Paracoccus pantotrophus: one gene and its partner. The protein of the gene in region 1 binds, or shares a complex with, the protein of each later gene. Links are inferred from orthologs where the notes say so. Each region holds a gene or a part of one and is shown on either strand. Other genes may lie near its edges. The genes, in order: clpA and clpS.

Evidence for each region.
Region 2: the proteins of clpA (region 1) and clpS are in contact, whole or in part, in a solved structure (PDB 1LZW), measured with the Escherichia coli proteins. The link is inferred for Paracoccus pantotrophus from one-to-one orthologs.

What each region holds. Positions count from the first base shown.
Region 1 is NZ_CP044426.1:1,312,383-1,315,684, forward strand. The notes cover bases 274-3,259. They hold clpA (ATP-dependent Clp protease ATP-binding subunit ClpA), read left to right. Parts: upstream 274-598; coding sequence 599-2,920; downstream 2,921-3,259. Other genes in these bases: gloB (hydroxyacylglutathione hydrolase), read left to right, coding at 274-337. In the rest of the region: more of gloB, read left to right, coding at 1-273. UniProt on the Escherichia coli protein: ATP-dependent specificity component of the ClpAP protease. It directs the protease to specific substrates. It has unfoldase activity. The primary function of the ClpA-ClpP complex appears to be the degradation of unfolded or abnormal proteins.
Region 2 is NZ_CP044426.1:875,407-878,421, forward strand. Bases 306-3,004 are described here. They hold clpS (ATP-dependent Clp protease adapter ClpS), read left to right. Parts: upstream 306-1,345; coding sequence 1,346-1,663; downstream 1,664-3,004. Other genes in these bases: ESD82_RS14745 (D-alanyl-D-alanine carboxypeptidase family protein), read right to left, coding at 306-1,064; ESD82_RS14755 (class I SAM-dependent methyltransferase), read left to right, coding at 1,667-2,701; ESD82_RS14760 (SDR family NAD(P)-dependent oxidoreductase), read left to right, coding at 2,698-3,004. In the rest of the region: more of ESD82_RS14745, read right to left, coding at 1-305; more of ESD82_RS14760, read left to right, coding at 3,005-3,015. UniProt on the Escherichia coli protein: Involved in the modulation of the specificity of the ClpAP-mediated ATP-dependent protein degradation.

The DNA of each region.
Region 1 (3,302 bases):
CTGCGGCCGGCTGTTCGAGGGTAATGCCGAGACGATGTGGGCCAGCCTCTCACGCCTGAACGCCCTGCCGGCGGAAACGCTGGTCTGCTCGGGACATGATTATTGCCGCGGCAACGGCGCCTTCGCCCTATCGGTCGATCCGGGCAATGCCGCGCTGCGCGAAAGGCTGGCCGAAACCGCGGCCGGCACCCGGCCCTGCGCCCCCTCGACCCTGGCCGAGGAACGCGCGACCAATCCCTTCCTGCGGGTGGCCGAACTGGCCGATTCCCTTGGCTTGGCAGGGGCTTCCGAGGCCGCGGTCTTTGCCGAGCTGCGCGCCAGGAAGGATCGGTTCTGAGGTGTTTTCGCAACGCAGCAAGAGCAAGACGCCCCAGGCGCATCCCGGCCGCGCCGGTGCAATCTGCGGGAGCGGCATGCTTGAAATTCGGCCAAGGAACATCACATCTGCCTTAACCGCGGGAAATTCGGCAGGGGCGGACGCAAATACCGCTTGAACTGCGCGAGAATCCACCAAATCTTAACTGTATCGTGACAGTCTGGTCAGGTGGACCGCTAAATCTGGCGGCCCATACCGCCAGCCGACTGACAGGAGCTTGAAGTGCCGTCCTTTTCGACCTCGCTGGAACAGGCCATCCATGCCGCGCTCGCGCTGGCCAACGAACATCGCCATGAGCTTGCCACGCTTGAACACCTCCTGCTCGCGCTGACGGAAGAACCTGATGCCGTGAAGGTGATGCGCGCGTGCAATGTCGATCTGGACGAGTTGCGCCGCATGCTGGTCGAGTTCATCGAGGACGACCTTTCGACCCTCATCACCGATGTCGAGGGTTCTGAGGCCGTCCCCACCGCCGCCTTCCAGCGCGTGATCCAGCGCGCCGCGATCCATGTGCAAAGCTCGGGCCGGACCGAGGTGACGGGGGCGAACGTCCTGGTCGCCATCTTCGCCGAGCGCGAATCCAACGCCGCCTTCTTCCTGCAGGAACTGGACATGACGCGCTATGACGCGGTGAATTTCATCGCCCATGGCGTCGCCAAGAACCCTTCCTTCTCGGAAAACCGCCCGGTCCAGGGCGCCGAGCAGCAGGCCGAGCAGGCCCAGGTCGAAACCGCCCAGCCCAAGGACGAATCCGCGCTGGCGAAATATTGCGTCGACCTGAACAAGAAGGCCGCCAAGGGCGATGTCGATCCGCTGATCGGCCGCGCCGACGAGGTGGAACGCTGCATCCAGGTGCTGTGCCGGCGTCGCAAGAACAACCCGCTGCTGGTCGGCGATCCCGGCGTCGGCAAGACCGCCATCGCCGAGGGGCTGGCGCTCAAGATCACCCGCGGCGAGACGCCGGACGTGCTGGCCGGCTCGACCATCTTCTCGCTCGACATGGGCGCGCTTCTGGCCGGCACCCGCTATCGCGGCGATTTCGAGGAACGGCTGAAGGCGGTGGTCAAGGAACTGGAGGACCATCCCGACGCCATCCTCTTCATCGACGAGATCCATACGGTGATCGGCGCGGGCGCCACCTCGGGCGGCGCCATGGACGCCTCCAACCTGCTCAAGCCGGCCTTGGCCGGCGGCAAGCTGCGCTGCATGGGCTCGACCACCTACAAGGAGTTCCGCCAGCATTTCGAAAAGGACCGCGCGCTCTCGCGCCGCTTCCAGAAGATCGACGTGAACGAGCCGACCGTGCCCGACACGATCAAGATCCTGATGGGGCTGAAGCCCAGCTTCGAAAAGCATCACGACCTGCGCTATACCAATGACGCGATCAAGATGGCGGTCGAACTGTCGGCGCGCTACATCCACGACCGCAAGCTGCCCGACAAGGCCATCGACGTGATCGACGAGGCCGGCGCGGCGCAACACCTGGTCGCGGAAAGCAAGCGCCGCAAGACCATCGGCCCGAAGGAGATCGAGGCGGTGGTGGCCAAGATCGCCCGCATCCCGCCGAAAAGCGTCTCCAAGGACGATGCCGCGGTGCTCAAGGATCTGGACGCGACGCTGAAGCGGCTGGTCTTCGGCCAGGACGCGGCGATCGAGGCGCTGTCCTCGGCGATCAAGCTGGCGCGGGCCGGCCTGCGCGAGCCCGAAAAGCCGATCGGCAACTATCTCTTCGCCGGCCCCACCGGCGTCGGCAAGACCGAGGTGGCCAAGCAGCTCGCCTCGACGCTGGGGGTGGAACTGCTGCGCTTCGACATGTCGGAATACATGGAAAAGCACGCAGTCAGCCGGCTGATCGGCGCGCCTCCGGGCTATGTCGGCTTCGACCAGGGCGGGCTTCTGACCGATGGGGTGGACCAGCATCCGCATTGCGTGCTGCTGCTCGACGAGATCGAAAAGGCGCATCCGGATGTCTATAACATCCTGCTTCAGGTCATGGACCACGGCAAGCTCACCGACCATAACGGCCGCCAGGTGGATTTCCGCAACGTGATCCTGATCATGACCTCGAACGCGGGCGCGGCGGACCAGGCCAAGGCCGCCTTCGGCTTCGGCCGCGAGCGGCGCGAGGGTGAGGATACCGCCGCCATCGAGCGCACCTTCACGCCGGAATTCCGCAACCGGCTGGATGCGGTGATCAGCTTCGCGCCGCTCTCGCGCGAGATCATCGTGCAGGTGGTCGAGAAATTCGTCCTCCAGCTCGAGGCCCAGCTGATCGACCGCGGCGTCCATATCGAACTGAGCCCCGAGGCCGCCGACTGGCTGGCCGAACGCGGCTATGACGAGAAGATGGGCGCACGCCCCCTGGGCCGGGTGATCCAGGAAACGATCAAGAAGCCGCTGGCCGAGGAGCTGCTGTTCGGCCGGCTGACCAAGGGCGGCGTGGTCCGGGTGCGGATCGAGGACGACAAGCCCGTCTTCGACATCACCGGCCCCGAGACGCCCAGGATCAGCAACTCCAAGCCGCCGCTCTTGACGGCCGACTGATCCGGACCCGAAGGGCGGCGCCACCACGACGCCGCCCTTTTTCTTTCGGCCGGCCTAGCGGGGCGGGCTTGCATGCCCTTGCCAGCCAACGGCCGCCGGCAGGGCTTCGGTTATCGGCCTGGCTGCCTTCCGCACGCCTGCCAGCCGACCGCGCCGAGAGCCCCCCTTTCACTGGCCAAGAATACCCTTGCCGGGGCGTTCAGCCGGTTCGGAAACGAAGCCGCCACCTCCAGGTCAGCCCAGGCCCGATGTCCCGCAGGCAGGGGCGGTTCCGCAAAATCCCCCGCACGCTCGCCGCATCCCTTGTCTCCGGACGCCGCACATGGGTTCGCCCAGCGGGCCTGGCCTCGGCACGCCCTGCTTCTTTCTTGTCCAAATATCC
Region 2 (3,015 bases), 440 kb from region 1 along the record:
ACATTGGCGAACTGGCCGGTGCCGGGCTTGCGCGCCGGCCGGGCGCTGGCGGCCAGGGTGCTGCCGCTGCGGGCGGGGGCTGGCGCAGCCGCCTGGGCGCGCGAGACCGCGGCCGAGATCGCCGCCGGCGTCACCACCGCCACGGTCGAGGCGCGGGCCACCGGGCGGTCCGAGCTGGACAGCCGCACGTTCGCCGCCTGTTGCGGCTCGGTGCGCGCGACCTGCACGGTGCGGCGCACCTTCTTCTCGGCCACCAGCTGCGGCGGGGCGGGCTTCACCTCTCGCACACGGGTGGGGGCCTTTCCGAAGCCGGCATCGAGCAGTTGGGCCATGACCTGGTTGCGATGCGCGGTCGAGGTGCCGCCCAGCACGGTTGCGACGATCCGCTTGGAGCCCCGCTTGGCCGAGGCGGTCAGGTTGAACCCCGCCGCCCGCGTATAGCCGGTCTTGATGCCGTCCGCGCCCTCGTAGCTGTCGAGGAAACGCTTGTTGGTGCTGGCGACGGTGGCGATCCCCGCATCGGCCGAGCGGCGCGAGAAGATCGAGTAATATTGCGGGAAATCGTAGAACAGCCGGCGCCCGAGGACCGTCATGTCGCGCGCCGTGGAATAATGCCCCTCGGCCGTTAGGCCGTTGGCGTTGCGGAAATGCGTGTTGCGCATGCCCAGGGCGCGCGCCATCTGGGTCATCTGCGCGGCGAATTTCGCCTCGGACCCCGCCAGCCCCTCGCCGATCACCGTGGCCGCGTCATTGGCGGATTTCACCGCCGCCGCGCGGATCAGGTAGCGCAGCTCGATCCGCTGGCCCGGCTTCAGCCCCAGCCGCGAGGGCGGCTGCGCGGCCGCATGGCTGGACACCAGGAACTTGCTGTCCAGCCGGACCTGTCCGCGCTCGACGGCGCTGAAGGCCATGTAAAGCGTCATCATCTTGGTCAGCGAGGCCGGATGAAGCCGCGTATCCGCGTTCTGCGCATAGATTTCCTGCCCGGTGCGCGCATCCATGACGAAGGCCGCGAAGGGGGCGGCGGCCACCGCCATGGGCAATGCCCAGGCGAATAGGATCATCAGTCCCAAACGGACTTTTCTGGTGATTCTGCTCACTGTCCCGGTCTCTTCTGCCTCTGAGGGTCCGTTCATTATGCGGGCCCTTCATTAATGAAATGACAATAACACGCATTCCCGTGTTCGGAAACCGCAAGTTTGTGCCCTTGCCGCGCAATCTGCCGCAGGTTGCCGGCGCTTTCGCCTCTGCCGCGGGGGCGGGGCTTATCAAGCGCGGGGAAAGGCTCTATATTCGGTCCCAGAACCGTCCATATCCTGATACGAGCGTCGTGACCAAACCGCAGATGACCAACCGACCTGGGGACCGCGAAGAGGTCGAACTGGGGGTCAAGACCAGGCCCCGCACGCAGCGGCCTCCGATGTACAAGGTATTGCTGCTGAACGACGATTTCACGCCGATGGAATTCGTCGTGCATGTGCTTGAGCGGCTGTTCAACATGAACCACGCCCAGGCGATCGAGATCATGCTGACGGTTCATCGCAAGGGGGTGGCCGTCGTCGGCGTCTTCTCGCACGAGATCGCCGAAACCAAGGTGGCGCAGGTCATGGAACTGGCCCGCCGCCAGCAGCATCCGCTGCAATGCACCATGGAAAAAGAGTAGAAATTGGCTGGATCACGGCTGGAACTTGTCTTTGGCGGCACGCCGCCCGAAGGGCGCATGCTGCTGATCGGCGCGGGCGCCGCGACCGATCTTGACCCCTTCGACCCCGCCCGCGTGCAGATCGTGCAGGGCTTTTACCCCGATCACCGGGCGCTGAAGGCGCGCGGCTACGACATGGCGACCGAGGCCTCGGGCGATTTCGACGGCGCCGTGGTCTTCCTGCCGCGGGCGCGGGCCGAGGCGCGGGCGCGCATCGCCGAGGCCGCGGCGCGGCTGGCGCCGGGCGCCTCGCTGTGGATCGACGGGCAAAAGACCGACGGCATCGACGCGGTGATGAAGGAGATGCGCGCCCTGGCCCCGGTGGACGAGGTCCAGTCGCGTGCCCATGGCAAGATCTTCCGCGTCACGCTGCCCCAGCCGGGCTGGCTGCCCGAGGGCTGGGCGGCGCAGGATCACCTGGCCGCGCCCGGCATGGTGACGCGGCCGGGCGTGTTCTCGGCCGACGGGCCGGACCCGGCGTCGCAGGCGCTGGCGGCGGCGCTGCCCGAAAAGCTGCCGACCCGCATCGTCGATCTGGGCGCGGGCTGGGGCTGGCTTTCGGCACAGATCCTGGCCCATCCCGGCGTCGAGCTGCTGCACCTGGTCGAGGCCGATGCCGCGGCGCTGGATTGCGCGCGGCGCAATGTCACCGATCCGCGGGCGCGGTTCCATTGGGCGGATGCGCTGGATTTCCGCCTGCCCGAGCCGGTGAACGGCGTGATCATGAACCCGCCCTTCCACGAGGGGCGTGCGGCCGACCCGAGGCTGGGCGCCGGCTTCATCCGCGCGGCGGCGGGGCTGCTGACCGGGGCGGGGCGGCTGTGGATGGTGGCCAACCGCCACCTGCCCTATGAGCAGGCGCTGCGGGAATGCTTTGCCGAAGTCGCCGAGCTGGGCGGCGATGCGCGCTTCAAGATCCTGACCGCCTCGGGAGCGCGGCGCGGCACTGCCGGGCGCCTTCAACCAAAAGGCCCGCAACCGAAAGGCCGGAAAAGATGAGCCTCTCCATCCAGGGCAAGACCGCCATCGTGACCGGCGCCGCCCGCGGCATCGGCCTGGCCATCGCCCGGCATTTCGAGGAGGCAGGCGCCAATGTCATGTTCGCCGACAGCGACGAGGCGGCGCTGATGACCGAACTGGGCGAACAGGCGGCAAGCGAAGGGCCGGTGCGCGCCTTTGCCGGCGACTTGGGGCAGAAGCTGACGCTCGCGAACCTGATCTCGGCCACCATCGACGCCTTCGAGCGGGTGGATATCCTGGTCAATGCGCATCGCATGGTGCAGGGCTGCGACCCGCTGACGGTGAACGACGAG